Regions from separate parts of the Enterococcus sp. DIV1314a genome, predicted to be linked through region 2. Evidence: predicted binding sites of a transcription regulator. Region 2 holds the regulator's gene; the other holds the start of a gene.
The links. The regulator LexA, encoded in region 2, represses DNA repair genes until DNA is damaged. The targets are predictions, from matches to a motif close to CNAACANNTGTTNG.

Region 1 (7,577 bases), 260 kb from region 2:
AGCAGAAGTTGAAGTGATTTCTAAAAAATGATTATTCGAGGGAATACACAAAAAAACTAGTCCGATTCAAAGTCGAATTGGACTAGTTTCTTTGGTTCGTCTATTTAGTGAACTCGGTGTTCATTAGATATTTAAGACTTTATTTAAGAAGTCTTTTGTACGTTCGTTTTGAGGGTTGTTGAAGATTTGTTCTGGCGTTCCATCTTCTAAGAAATTCCCTTCATCAATGAACATAACACGGTTTGCAACTTCTTTGGCAAAGCCCATTTCATGCGTCACGATCACCATCGTCATGCCTTGTTTAGCTAAGCGTTTCATGACATTTAACACGTCGCCAACCATTTCAGGATCAAGTGCCGAAGTTGGTTCGTCAAACAACATAATATCTGGTTGCATCGCAAGCGCGCGAGCAATCGCCACCCGTTGTTTTTGACCACCCGAAAGGCTTTCTGGCCAAGCGTCTTTTTTGTCAGCTAAACCAACACTTTCTAATAGTAAAATAGCTTGGGCTTCTGCTTCTTTACGAGACATTTTCTTTAAGTCCATGGGTGCTAAGATAATATTTTCTAAAATCGATAAATGTGGGAAGAGATTAAAGTGTTGAAACACCATGCCGATATGTTGGCGAATTTGGTTAAGATTCGTTTTTTCAGCCGTCAAATCATCTCCGCTAATTAAAATCGAGCCACTTGTTGTTTCTTCCAAACGGTTTAAACAGCGTAAGAAAGTTGATTTTCCGGAACCAGAAGGGCCAATAATGCAGACCACATCGCCTTCGTTAATCGTGGTATTAATGTTGTTTAAAACTGTATTTTCACCAAATTTTTTGACTAAGTCTTTGACAATAATTTTTTCTTTCATCTTAATTGACCCTCTTTTCTAGTACTTTAGCGAGTTTCGTTAAGGCGGTAATGACAATTAAATACATAATCGCGATAATTAGATAAACGTTGGTCGTTTGCATTGTGCGCGCCACAATGATTTTCCCTGTTTGTAATAATTCGACGATTCCAATTACAGAAATAATCGTGGTATCTTTTAATGAGATAACGAATTGATTAACGAATGAAGGAATCATAATCCGAATCGCTTGTGGTAAGACGATTTTTTGCATGGTTCGGGTGTAAGAAAGTCCTAAACTGCGAGCCGCTTCGGTTTGACCGACAGGGACAGCGTTAATACCTCCACGAACGATTTCTGCGATATACGCACTTGCGTTTAGGGTTAAGGTGATAATCCCAGCAGTGAAGTCTGGAATCGTCATACCAATTGCGTCCGAAAGACCGAAATAGATAAATAAAGCTAATACCATCATTGGAATTCCGCGAATAATATCAACATAAAGAGAAGCGATTGTCCGTAATGCTTTAAATGGTGACACGCTCATCAAACCTAGGAAGATTCCGACAACTAAGGCGAGTGCAAAGGAAATCAGTGTCAGAAGTATTGTTTTACCCAAACCTTTTAATAAGATTTGATAATTATTCTTTAAAATTCCGATAAAACTTGATTCATCGACGGTCGTTTCGGCTGGCTTCCCGTCTTGAATATACGTCGCTAGGATTTGATCGTATTCCCCGGTTCGTTTCATTTCCGCTAACGCTTCGTTGAACATTTCAAGCAGTTCTGGATTTTGCCCTTGTTTTACCGCAAAACCATATTGGCCGCCTGGGATACGATCAATCGGCGTTTCAATTTCTTGCCCTTGAGCAATCGCATAACCAATTACGGGATAATCATCCATAATTCCTTCGACAGCACCGACACGTAACGCATCATATAGTTGATCAGCAGCATCGAAATACTTAATCGTGTAGCCATAAGTCTCTTTATTCGCTTCTAAGTAATCCGCGCTTTCTGTTCCAACTTTTGCCCCGACGTTTTTACCGTTTAAATCATCAAAAGAAGTGACAGTGGTATTTCCTTTTTTTACTGCGAGTTGAATCCCGCTATCAAAATAGGGTGTAGAGAAGTCAAATACTTGTTTCCGAGCATCGGTAATCGTCATGCCGGCGATCATTCCGTCCGCTTGATTGGATTCAACGGCTTGCACCGCACCTGAGAAACCGATATGATTAAACTTAATCGTAAAGCCTTGCATTTCAGCGGCCCGTGTCATTAAATCGACATCGATGCCGACATATTGATTGTTTTCGTTTTGGAATTCAAAAGGGGCAAAAGCAGAGTCACTAGCAATCACGTAGACATCTTTTTTGGGTGTGACTTGCTTCATTTCGCTTGTTGGTTCGCTTTGGACAATATACGTTGCAACAATTTCATCGTAACGACCAGAAGCTTTTAGATTAGCCAAGCCTTCGTTGAACTTTTGAAGTAATTCGGCATTTTCACCTTTTTTTACCGCAAACCCATAGGAATTTCCTTTTTCAGGTTCTCCAACTAACTTGAATTCTTCTCCTTGGGCAATCGCGTAACCTAAAATAGGGAAGTCATCAAAAATGGCAATCAACGCATTGTTCTTCAACGAGCCATATAAACCGGTCGCATCTTCATATAACTTGATTTCGTATCCGTATTTTTCTTGGTTTTCAGCAAGGAACGTCGCACTTTCTGTTCCAACTTTGGCGCCAACTACTTCTCCTTTTAAATCGTCATAAGTTGAAACAGTTTCATTGTCTGTTCGAACGGCCATTTGGATCCCGCTATCAAAATAAGGATCAGAAAAATCAAATGTTTTTTTGCGTTCTTCCGTAATACTCATACCAGCAATCATGCCATCCAATTGGTTTGAAATAACCCCTTGAATGGAAGAGTTAAAACCTAACGGCCGGAAATTCACCTCAAATTGTTGATCTGCGGCGATTTCTTTTAGTAAATCAATATCAATTCCGACGTATTCGTTATCGGTATTTTGGAACTCAAAAGGTGCAAAGGTGACGTCTGTTCCAATTTGATACGTTTTGTCTTCTGCTAGTACCGTTTGCTTTGATGAAAACAAACCAATTAGCATCATCGAAAAGAGTGATAGAAAAATAAATCTCTTTTTCATGTAATAATACCTCCTAATTAACATATATTTTAAGATTATAACTGATAGAAAATAGAATAATCAAGCAAATGAGAGAAAGAAACGGGAATTTAATCTATTTTAGTGACAATCCATGTCATGAAACCTCTCATTAAGAAAAAATGAAACCTTGTAAAACCAATACAAAAAAATAGCGAAAGTATGTTCGCTATGATAATATAATACTATTGAAGAATAGAATGAGAAAGTAGGCATCCGTATGATTGAAAGAGATACGACCCGTCAATTTAAGTTAGTATCAAAATACAAACCTGCTGGAGACCAGCCAGAAGCCATTAGACAATTGGTTGAAGGAATTAATCATCATGAAAAAGCACAAGTGCTACTCGGTGCTACCGGTACAGGAAAAACCTATACGATTTCAAATGTCATCCAACAAGTCAATAAACCAACCTTAATCATGGCTCATAATAAAACATTGGCTGGGCAATTATATGGCGAATTCAAGGAATTTTTCCCAGAGAATGCCGTTGAGTATTTTGTCAGTTATTATGATTATTATCAACCAGAAGCCTACGTTCCATCAAGTGATACGTATATCGAAAAAGATTCAAGCGTGAATGATGAAATCGATAAACTCCGTCACTCGGCAACATCCTCGCTCCTTGAACGCAATGATGTGATTGTGGTGGCGTCGGTTTCGTGTATCTTCGGACTTGGTTCACCGATGGAGTATCAAAAGCAAGTCGTTTCCTTGCGAACAGGAATGGAAGTTTCGCGGGAACAAGTATTACGTTGGTTAATTGACATTCAATTCGAGCGCAATGACATTGATTTTCAGCGCGGACGTTTCCGCGTACGCGGGGATGTCATCGAAATTTTCCCTGCTTCTCGTGATGAGCGAGCGTTACGCGTTGAATTTTTTGGTGATGAAATTGATCGCATTCGTGAGGTCGATGCCTTAACGGGTGAGATGTTGAGTGAATTGGAACACGTCTCGATTTTTCCAGCGACACACTTTATGACCGACGAAGATCATTTAGAGACGGCCATCGCCGCCATTCAAGAAGAATTAACGACCCGTTTAGCTATTCTAAGGAGTCATGATCAGTTATTAGAAGCGCAACGATTAGAGCAGCGAACAAATTATGATATCGAAATGCTCCGCGAGATGGGCTATACTTCGGGTATCGAAAATTATTCTCGCCATTTGGATGGACGCAAAGAAGGCGAACCACCTTATACGCTCATTGACTTTTTCCCGGAAGATTTTTTAATGGTGATTGATGAGTCGCATGCGACCATGCCTCAAGTACGTGGCATGTATAATGGCGACCGTGCGAGAAAACAAATGTTAGTTGATTATGGCTTTCGCTTGCCTTCTGCACTTGATAATCGCCCGTTACGTTTGGAAGAATTCGAACAACATGTCCATCAGATTATTTATGTTTCGGCCACACCGGGACCTTATGAATACGAGCAAACCGACCGCGTCATCCAACAAATTATTCGACCAACAGGCTTATTAGACCCAGTCATAGAAGTGCGGCCTATTATGGGGCAAATCGATGACTTGGTAGGAGAAATCAACGAACGAGTCGAAAAAAATGAGCGGGTATTTATTACGACCTTAACTAAAAAAATGTCAGAAGATTTAACCGATTATTTTAAAGATATCGGAATTAAAGTGAAATATTTACATAGTGACATCAAAACGTTGGAACGGACTGAAATTATCCGTGATTTGCGCTTAGGTGAATTCGATGTATTAATTGGGATTAACTTATTGCGTGAAGGAATCGATGTGCCAGAAGTCTCGTTAGTCGCGATTCTAGACGCCGATAAAGAAGGATTTTTACGAAGCGAACGTTCGCTTGTCCAAACAATCGGTCGAGCGGCTCGGAATTCTTCCGGAAAAGTCATCATGTATGCAGATAAAATGACCGATTCGATGGAAAAAGCGATTGCGGAGACGGCCCGTCGTCGCGGCATTCAAGAAGCATATAATAAGAAGCATGGCATTACTCCAACAACAATCATTAAAGATATTCGCAAATTAATCACGATTTCGAAAGTAGCGGAAGTAGAAGAAGGCTACTTAACAAAATCGTACAAAGATTTAACAAAACAAGAAAAAGAGCTACTAATCGTAAAATTAGAACAAGAAATGCGTGAAGCGGCGAAAGTCTTAGATTTTGAAACAGCAGCCACCTTACGTGATACGATCTTAGAACTAAAAGTGTAAAGAGGAGTAGATGTTATGGCAAATGATAAAATTGTGATTCGTGGGGCGCGTGCCCATAATTTAAAAAATATTGATGTGACGATTCCTCGTGATCAGCTAGTTGTGATTACAGGATTATCTGGATCAGGGAAAAGCTCACTCGCTTTTGATACATTATATGCTGAGGGGCAACGTCGATACGTTGAAAGCCTTTCTGCGTATGCCCGTCAGTTTCTAGGTCAAATGGATAAACCGGATGTTGATAGCATCGAAGGATTAAGTCCGGCGATTTCGATTGACCAAAAAACAACTAGTAAAAATCCGCGTTCGACTGTCGGAACGGTTACGGAAATTAATGATTATTTACGGCTCTTGTATGCAAGGGTCGGACACCCGATTTGTCCCAATGATCAAACTGAGATCTCCAGCCAATCGGTGGAACAAATGGTCGATCAAGTCCTTGCTTTACCGGAAAAAAGCCGGTTGCAAATTTTAGCGCCAATCGTCACCCAAAAAAAGGGCCAACACAAACGAATTTTCGAAATGATCCAACGCGAAGGGTATGTTCGGGTACGTGTGAATGGCGAAGTCTATGACATTAGCGATGTTCCTGAATTAGAGAAGAATAAAAAACATGATATTGCCATTATTATTGACCGAATTGTTTTAAAAGAAGGCATCCGCTCTCGTTTGTTTGACTCGTTGGAAAATGCACTCCGTTTAGCGGAAGGGTATGCATTAGTCGATGTCATCGGTGGTGAAGAATTATTGTTTAGTGAACATTATGCTTGTCCGTATTGTGGTTTTACCGTAGGCGAGTTAGAGCCCCGTCTCTTTTCATTTAATGCCCCATTTGGCGCTTGTGGGGATTGTGATGGCTTAGGGATGAAATTAGAAGTAGATATTGATCTTGTGGTGCCGGATCCAACAAAAACATTACGTCAAGGAGCGCTTGTTCCTTGGAATCCGATTAGTTCGCAGTACTATCCTCAAATGCTTGAACAAGCATGTGCGGAATTTCATATTGATATGGATACACCTTTTGAAGATCTACCAGAAGAACAGCGTACCTTAATTTTGAATGGGTCAAATGGGGAGAATTTCCACTTTCATTACGAAAATGATTTTGGAGGCGTGCGTGATGTGGAGGTTCCTTTTGAAGGGGTGTTAACCAACATTAATCGCCGGTACCATGAGACGAATAGTGACTATACGCGTGAACAAATGCGTTTATATATGCGCGAGTTAACGTGTCAAAGTTGTCATGGCTATCGTTTGAATCCGCAAGCACTTTCCGTGAAAATTAACGGCACCCATATTGGTGAAATGAGCGAGTTATCCATTCACCAAGCGGTCCAATTGATTGAAGGTTTGGAGTTATCAGAACAAGAAAAAATGATTGCAAAACCGATTACGAAAGAAATTCAAGATCGCTTAAGTTTCTTACAAAACGTTGGCCTGGATTACTTAACGCTTAGCCGAGCGTCTGGTAGTCTTTCAGGTGGTGAAGCGCAGCGGATTCGCTTAGCGACTCAAATTGGCTCCAATTTATCGGGTGTCTTGTATATTTTGGATGAACCATCAATTGGTTTGCACCAACGCGACAATGATCGCTTGTTAGAGTCTTTACGAAAAATGCGTGATTTAGGCAATACACTCATTGTCGTCGAACATGACGAAGACACGATGCGAGCGGCGGATTATTTAATCGATATTGGGCCAGGTGCCGGTCATGCAGGTGGTGAAATTGTGGCTTGTGGCACACCGCAAGAAGTGATTGACAATCCTGATTCCTTAACGGGCCAATACTTGTCAGGAAAACGAGTGATTCCGGTCCCTAAAGAGCGTCGCCAAGGAAATGGTCAAGAAATAACAATCACTGGTGCGACGGAAAATAATTTGAAAAATATTGATGTCAGCTTTCCTCTTGGTAAGTTTATTGCGGTGACAGGGGTTTCCGGTTCTGGGAAATCGACGTTAGTGAATGATATTTTGAAAAAAGCTTTAGCGCAAAAGTTGAATCGTAATTCGAATAAACCCGGGAAATTTAAACGATTGACTGGTGAAAAACAGATTGAACGCTTGATCGATATTGACCAAAGTCCGATTGGTCGTACACCACGCAGTAATCCGGCTACGTATACGAGTGTATTTGATGATATTCGCGATTTATTTGCCGCAACGAATGAAGCAAAAGTCCGTGGCTACAAAAAAGGACGCTTTAGTTTTAACGTCAAAGGTGGCCGCTGTGAAGCATGTAAAGGCGACGGAATCTTAAAAATTGAGATGCACTTTTTACCTGACGTTTATGTTCCATGCGAAGTGTGCCAAGGAAAACGATACAATTCAGAAACATTAGAAGTCCGT
Region 2 (7,577 bases):
TGCGACAAAAGAAGCGCTGCAACAAATCATGCCTGAAAATAAGATTCATCTTTTAGTCGGTGAAAATTGGCATGAAGGGATTTTAGGGATTGTCGCAGGACGTGTGATGCAAGAAACAGGACAGCCTGCAATTGCCTTAACGCATAAAGAAGACGGACTGCTGAAAGGCTCTGGACGAAGTACGGCTGCCTTAAATATGTTTGAGATGCTAGAAAAAAGTCGCGAGTTACTAGCGACTTTTGGGGGACACCATGCGGCTGTAGGATTAAGTTTGCTTAAAACGAATCTTCCACTCCTTCAAGAGGCAATCAATCACTATCTATTGGAGGAGCAAATTGATTTAACAAAAGGGCTTCCCTTGGCGATTGACGGCGAACTGGCGATTGAAACCGTTGATTTGTCACTGATTCAGTCCTTGCAACGACTGGCACCTTACGGGATGCATAATCCCATTCCGCAATTTGTCTTTAAGAATGTGTCAGTACGTGAGAGTCGCAGTATTGGTTCGGAACAGAAACACTTAAAGTTTGTGCTCGACAATGATAAGGGTCATCAAGTTGACGGTATCGGTTTTGGTTTCGGCCAAGATCAAAGTGAATTTGAGACAGAGAATATCCATTTAGTGGCTCAATTAACGATTAATGAATGGAACGGTCATACCATTCCGCAGTTAAGGCTACAAGATTATCAAGTGTCTACCATTCAAGTGTTCGATTTTAGAGGAAAAAAACACCACCAACAATTAGATTTTACCGAAAAAACCCTATTTGTTGCCTTTAGCAAAAAGCTCTATAAAGTTTTTAAAGAAAAGCAAAAGCATCCAGTCATTTATGTCGAAAATATAGAGTCTTTTAAAGAACTTTACGTAAGTGAGCATTCTTGCTCTCAACTCGTCGTCATTGATACGCCAGTCGTTTTAGATTGGGTGAAAGTGATTATCCATGAAACACAAATTTCACGCGTCTACATTCTTGGACTTTCTTCAGATGAGGCTTATTTAGAAGGGCTTGGTTCAAGAGAACAGTATGCGAAGCTATTTAAATTAATCAAAGGACAAGACCAACTTGATGTTCGACATAAGTTGCCAGCGATGGCAACTTATACCGGAATACCGGTCCAATTATTAATCTTTATGATTCAAGTTTTTGTGGAATTAGAATTTGTCACGTTAGAAAATGGCTTGTTAAAAAATATTGATGAACCCGTTAAACGGGCGTTAACTGAGAGTGAAATCTATCAAGCGCGCCAAAGAAAAATTAAAAATGAGGAATTCTTATTACTTAGTGATCTCGCGATGATTAAGAGTTGGATTTGTCATTAAACAGGAGGAAAAACATGAATTTAAAAAATTATATTGCAAGTATACCCAACTATCCATCGGAAGGAATTACTTTCCGAGATATTTCGCCACTAATGGCTGATGGCGATGCTTATCGTTATGCTACGAAACAAATTGTGGACTATGCGAAAGAAAAAAACATTGATATGGTAGTTGGACCCGAAGCTCGTGGCTTTATCGTGGGTTGTCCCGTAGCGTATGAATCGGGAGTAGGTTTTGCGCCTGTCCGTAAACCTGGGAAATTACCTCGTAAAACAATTGAAGTTTCTTACGATTTAGAATACGGGTCGGATACGTTGACGATTCATGAAGATGCGATTAAACCAGGACAACGCGTTCTCTTGTGTGATGACTTATTAGCGACTGGTGGAACAGTCAAAGCAAGTATTGAATTAATTGAACGTTTAGGTGGAATCGTTGTCGGCTGTGCATTCTTAATTGAGTTAACGGATCTAAAAGGTCGCGACAAGATTAAAGGTTACGATATTTTTGCATTAATGGATTATTAAAAAAAGATTCCGCTAGTGGCGCTTATGCACTGGCGGAATCTTTGTTTTTATCGATAAGCATCTTCTGAATAGGAATAATCGTTCTCTGTTAAGAAATGCTCTTGTTGGTATTTCTTTTGACGTAGTCGTTGATCGTCCCACAAAATAAGCCATAAAATGAGTAATGGTCCTAAAATTAAAAAAGCGATTAAACTCCCAAAGTTCCCAATAATAATTCCGATGACTAAAACCCCAATTAAAAAACCAAAACGACGTACTGCTTTCATTTCGACTCACTCCTTATCTTATAGAACGTTTGTTCGTGTCTTTATTATACGAATGTTTGTTCGCTTTGTAAAGAGGGAAAGTAAATAAAAAGAAAAAAGTGAAATATCATCGTATACGGAGGATTGGTTTAAGAGGGATGCAAGGCGAATTTGTTGCAATCAAAATAAGCTATGACAAAAGTCACAGCCTACTTTGATTTTTACGAATCTTTGATTGATAAGCGGGTGATAAGAGTCTGCTCTTTCTGAACCGCCATATATTCGCGCAATTGAAAGAGCCAATGGTTCAACTGTACCTCCAGTTTCTCAGAGCAAAACGACGGATGTCACACCTTCTAAATAATAGCAAGAAAAATAGAGTAGAGCGTGTTCGCTTTTGAAACGATGTTACGGATGTCCGCCTTGTTTTAAAAATGACGATACAATCCTACGACTAATCCTAAAATTTTGACATTTGGAAAAATTAATGGCTCCATGAAATCATTCTCAGGTTGCAAACGGACATGACTGGCTTCTTTGTAAAATCTTTTACACGTTGCTTCGTTCTCGTCCGTCATAGCAATGACGATATCGCCATTACGAGCAATGTCTTGTTTGCGGACAATAACTTGATCGCCATCTAAAATCCCAGCGTTAATCATACTTTCGCCAGAGATGGTGAGCATGAAATGTTGACTTTCACTATTGGCTAACTGAGGTGGAATTGGAAAAAAATCAGAGGCATCTTCCACAGCTAAAATGGGTTCACCAGCGGTTACAACACCAAGTAATGGAATATTTTTTTGGTCTCCACCAACAGTTTCGAGTCCAAGTGCCGTTAATTCGATGGCTCGAGGTTTCGTTGCATCGCGTTGGATATAACCATTTTTTTCTAACCGGGACAAGTGTCCGTGAACGGTCGAAGTCGAAGAGAGGTTCACTGCTTCACCGATTTCGCGAACTGTCGGAGGATAACCCTTATCGAGTACTCGCTTATGAATAAAGCGTAAGACTTCCATTTGACGACTTTCTGTCTTTTTTGCCAAGGTTTACACCTTCTTTCGTATAATTAAGTTAATTTTAACATAAAAAAACAATATAATCAAACAGATGTTCGGTTTTGAAAAGGAGTTCTTATTGTTTTTTGGGGTAATTTTGTATAAGATAAAACAAATGAGAGGAGTGGGAATATGTTATCAGAAAAAAAATTAAACCGTATCAATGAATTAGCCCGCAAGAAAAAGAAAGAAGGCTTAACGCCAACGGAGGAAAAAGAGCAAAAATTACTAAGAGAAGAGTATTTAAGTGCATTTCGTGGTGGGATGAAACATCATATTGAAGGGATGAAAGTAGTCGATCCCCTAGGAAATGACGTCACACCTGAGAAGTTAAAAGCCATTCAGAAAGAAAAAGGGCTTCATAATCGCGAATAAAAATATTTGCACATGAAAAAGGTTGAAAAAACATTCGATATCTTTTATAATGAGAATGAATAAAGGTAAAAAAAACCTAAAATAATAGGAGGCGCTTCATTTGTTTGATAAAATTGATGAGTTAGGTGTTAATACGTTACGTACGTTAAGTATTGACATGGTACAAAAAGCCAATTCAGGTCACCCAGGATTACCGATGGGAGCAGCTCCAATGGCTTATGCTTTATGGACAAAACATTTAAAAGTCAATCCAAAAACGTCAAGAAATTGGGTTGATCGTGATCGCTTTGTTATATCAGCAGGTCATGGTTCAGCGTTGTTGTATAGTTTATTACATTGTTCAGGTTACGATGTTCAAAAAGAAGATTTAGAAAACTTCCGTCAGTGGGATAGTCGCACACCAGGACATCCAGAAGTTCTTCATACTGATGGTGTGGAAGCAACGACTGGACCATTAGGCCAAGGGATTGCAATGGCTGTTGGAATGGCGATGTCTGAAGCTCATTTAGCGGCAACTTATAATCAAACTGATTTTCCAATTGTAGATCACTATACATATGTTCTTTGTGGTGATGGTGATTTAATGGAAGGAATCTCTCATGAAGCGTCTTCCATGGCAGGTCATATGAAATTAGATAAATTGATTGTGTTGTATGATTCAAATGATATTTCATTAGATGGACCGACTTCAAAAGCTTTTACAGAAAACGTGGGGGCCCGCTATGAAGCGTATGGTTGGCAACATATTCTCGTAAAAGATGGTCGTGATTTAAATGCTATTTCAGCTGCGATTGAAGCAGCCAAACAAGAAAAAAATAAACCAACCTTGATTGAAGTCAAAACAGTGATTGGTTTTGGCGCACCAAATCAAGGAACGTCTTCTGTCCACGGTGCACCACTAGGAATCGAAGGAATCCAAGCAGCCAAAGGGATTTATGGCTGGGATTATCCAGAATTTGAAGTGCCAGAAGAAGTCGCGACTCGCTTCAAGGAAACAATGATTGAAGAAGGCCAAAAAGCAGAAGAGGAATGGAATGAATTGTTTGCACGTTATGAAGGTGCCTATCCAGAATTAGCGGCTCAATTTAGACAAGCATTTGCAGATGAACTCCCAGAAGAGTGGGCAGATAATTTACCAACTTATGAAGTGGGTTCAAGTCAGGCAAGTCGCGTTTCAAGTAAAGATATGATTCAAGCACTCTCTAAAGCGGTACCGTCTTTATGGGGTGGATCAGCCGATTTATCAGGTTCTAATAATACGATGGTTGCGGCAGAAAAAGATTTTGAACCTGGTCAATATGAAGGCCGTAACATTTGGTTTGGCGTGCGCGAATTTGCGATGGCAGCCGCAATGAACGGGATTCAATTACATGGTGGAACACGTATTTATGGTGGTACTTTCTTCGTATTCGTGGATTACCTACGTCCAGCAGTTCGTCTTGCAGCGATTCAAAAAACACCTGTTACCTATGTATTGACGCACGATTCAGTGGCTGTCGGAGAAGATGGTCCGACACATGAGCCAGTAGAGCAACTTTCAAGTTTACGTAGTATCCCTAACTTACATGTCATTCGTCCAGCCGACGGAAACGAAACACGTGCGGCTTGGAAAGTCGCAATGACTTCAAAAGAAACACCGACTGTTCTAGTCTTAAGTCGTCAAAATTTACCTGTTATTGAAGGAACGACTACCTTAGCAGATGATTTTGTTTCGAAGGGTGCTTACGTGGTTTCTCCTCAAAAAGGTGAAAAACCAGAAGGAATCTTAATCGCGACAGGCTCTGAAGTCTTCCTCGCTACTGAAGCCCAAAAAGCTTTAGCTGCTGAAGGCGTGGATGTCTCTGTGGTTTCAATGCCGAGTATGGATTTATTTGAAGCGCAATCAGCTGAGTATAAAGAATCTGTCTTACCAAAATCAGTGAAAAAACGTGTTGCGATTGAAGCAGGTTCGCCTTTTGGTTGGGAACGTTACACGAAATGTCGTGGAAAAATCATTGCAATCGATCACTTTGGCGCTTCTGCTCCAGGAGATAAAGTGTTAGCTGAGTTTGGCTTTACGACAGAAAATGTGATCAATACTTATAAATCATTGTAATCTTTTAGGATAAACATAAAAAAGAAGGAGAATTTCCGAAACTGGAGATTTCCCTTCTTTTTTGCTAGATAAATTAGTGTAGTCATAGTATGATAATGACAAGAAATAAATGTAGAGGAGGGAGAACCATGGCGACGTTTGATGATGCCTTAGCTTATTTAAAAGGCGAAAATATTCGAATTACACCTCAAAGGATTGCGATTTTAGAATTCTTGACAGAAGTACCCACACATCCAACGGCAGAAGAAGTGTACCGAGCGATTGAAGAGAAATTTCCTGGCATTAGTGTAGCAACGGTTTATAATAACTTAAAATTATTTACTGAAATTGGATTTCTAAGAGAGATGAACTATGGAAGTTCTTCTAGTCGCTATGATTTTGCGATTAACCCTCATTATCATGTCATTTGTCAAAAATGTGGAAAAGTATCTGATTTCTTCTATCCAAGACTCGATGATGTCGAAATGGCGGCTGAGCGTCTAACGGATTACCAAATTCAAAGTCATCGTTTAGAAATCTACGGGTTATGCCCAACTTGTAAAAATATAACAGAATAAGGAGTTTTCATATGACAGTCATTCAAACCAATCAAGCGCCAAAAGCAATCGGACCTTACGTTCAAGGAAGAATTGCGAATGGATTTTTATTCGCATCGGGTCAAGTTCCTTTAGATGCGGTAACGGGTGAAGTTGTTGGTTCTACGATTGAAGAACAAACAATACAAGTTTTAAAAAATATTTCTGCGATTTTAACCGAAGCGAGAATTACCCCAAATGATATCGTAAAAACAACGTGTTTCTTAAAAAATATGGATGATTTTGTCGCGTTTAATCAGGTCTATGGCACATTATTCCATGATGTTTTACCGGCACGTTCGGCGGTCGAAGTGGCTCGCTTACCAAAAGACGTGTTAATTGAAATTGAGATTATTGCAGACGTCTCAAAAAAATAAGTCAATAAAAAAAGAGAGCTGATTGAAGTCTCTCTTTTTTTAATCATCTATGTATGTGAGAAGGGAACAATCAATGATTTCATTAGAAGTTTTTTTAAAAAATGGTCAAACGACGATTTCCAATTTATTAGTAGAAAATTATCGCCGTATCGGGATGTCAAACGAAGAATTTTTACTCTGGTTGCAATTACATCGCTATGTTGAGGCAGGCGATTCATTTCCTGATTTAATGAAAATTGCTGAAGATATGAGTTATAACCAGCAAGAAATTTATTATTTGTTAAATCAGCTCGTTCAAAAACAATTCATTCAAATTGTCTCGCAAAAAGATCTCCGAGGAATGATGCATGATTCCTATGATTTAACTTTAGTCTATCAAAAATTAGCACTTTTATTGTCACAAAAGACAAAGCAAGTGGAAGAAAAACAATTACAAGAAAAAATTAGTGAGTTATATCAAAATTTTGAAGCAGAATTCGGGCGTCCATTATCACCAATGGAATACCAACGAATTGGGCAATGGTTGGAAGAGGATCATTATCAAGTCGAGCTGATTCAACTGGCCTTGCGCGAAGCTGTATTAAATCAAGCATACAGTTTAAATTATATTGATCGTATTTTATTATCATGGGAACGGAAAAATATTCGGACTTCTGAGCAAGTAATGGATGAGCAAAAACGTAGAAAACGTCAAATGATGCAAAAAGAAGAACCGACGACCAAAACACTTCCGAAAATATCCCTTCATAATTGGTTAGAAGAGGAGTCAAATGATTAGTAAAGAAAAGACAAAAATGGCTTTAGAAAAAATGTATGCCATGTTTCCAGATGCGGTCGGAGAATTAGAACATCAGACGCCGTTTCAGTTACTAATTGCCGTGATTTTAAGTGCACAAGCAACCGATGTCTCGGTAAATAAGGTGACACCTCATTTGTTTGCTGCTTATCCAAATGCCGAGCAATTAGCTAACGCACCGCTTGAGACAATCACTGAATACATTCGA

Region 1: the regulator LexA is predicted to act here: its motif matches at 3,181-3,194, upstream of uvrB (excinuclease ABC subunit UvrB).

The regions. Positions count from the first base shown of each region.
Region 1 is NZ_JBIOQP010000001.1:2,353,180-2,360,756, reverse strand. It holds gene IGI68_RS11305 (amino acid ABC transporter ATP-binding protein) at 124-861, opposite strand; gene IGI68_RS11300 (amino acid ABC transporter substrate-binding protein/permease) at 863-3,007, opposite strand; gene uvrB (excinuclease ABC subunit UvrB) at 3,246-5,231, shown strand; gene uvrA (excinuclease ABC subunit UvrA) at 5,247-7,577, shown strand, end outside.
Region 2 is NZ_JBIOQP010000001.1:2,094,197-2,101,773, forward strand. It holds gene recJ (single-stranded-DNA-specific exonuclease RecJ) at 1-1,321, shown strand, start outside; gene IGI68_RS09950 (adenine phosphoribosyltransferase) at 1,336-1,848, shown strand; gene IGI68_RS09955 (hypothetical protein) at 1,896-2,114, opposite strand; gene lexA (transcriptional repressor LexA) at 2,522-3,139, opposite strand; gene IGI68_RS09965 (DUF896 family protein) at 3,284-3,526, shown strand; gene tkt (transketolase) at 3,627-5,621, shown strand; gene IGI68_RS09975 (Fur family transcriptional regulator) at 5,750-6,178, shown strand; gene IGI68_RS09980 (RidA family protein) at 6,190-6,573, shown strand; gene IGI68_RS09985 (DnaD domain protein) at 6,647-7,351, shown strand; gene nth (endonuclease III) at 7,344-7,577, shown strand, end outside.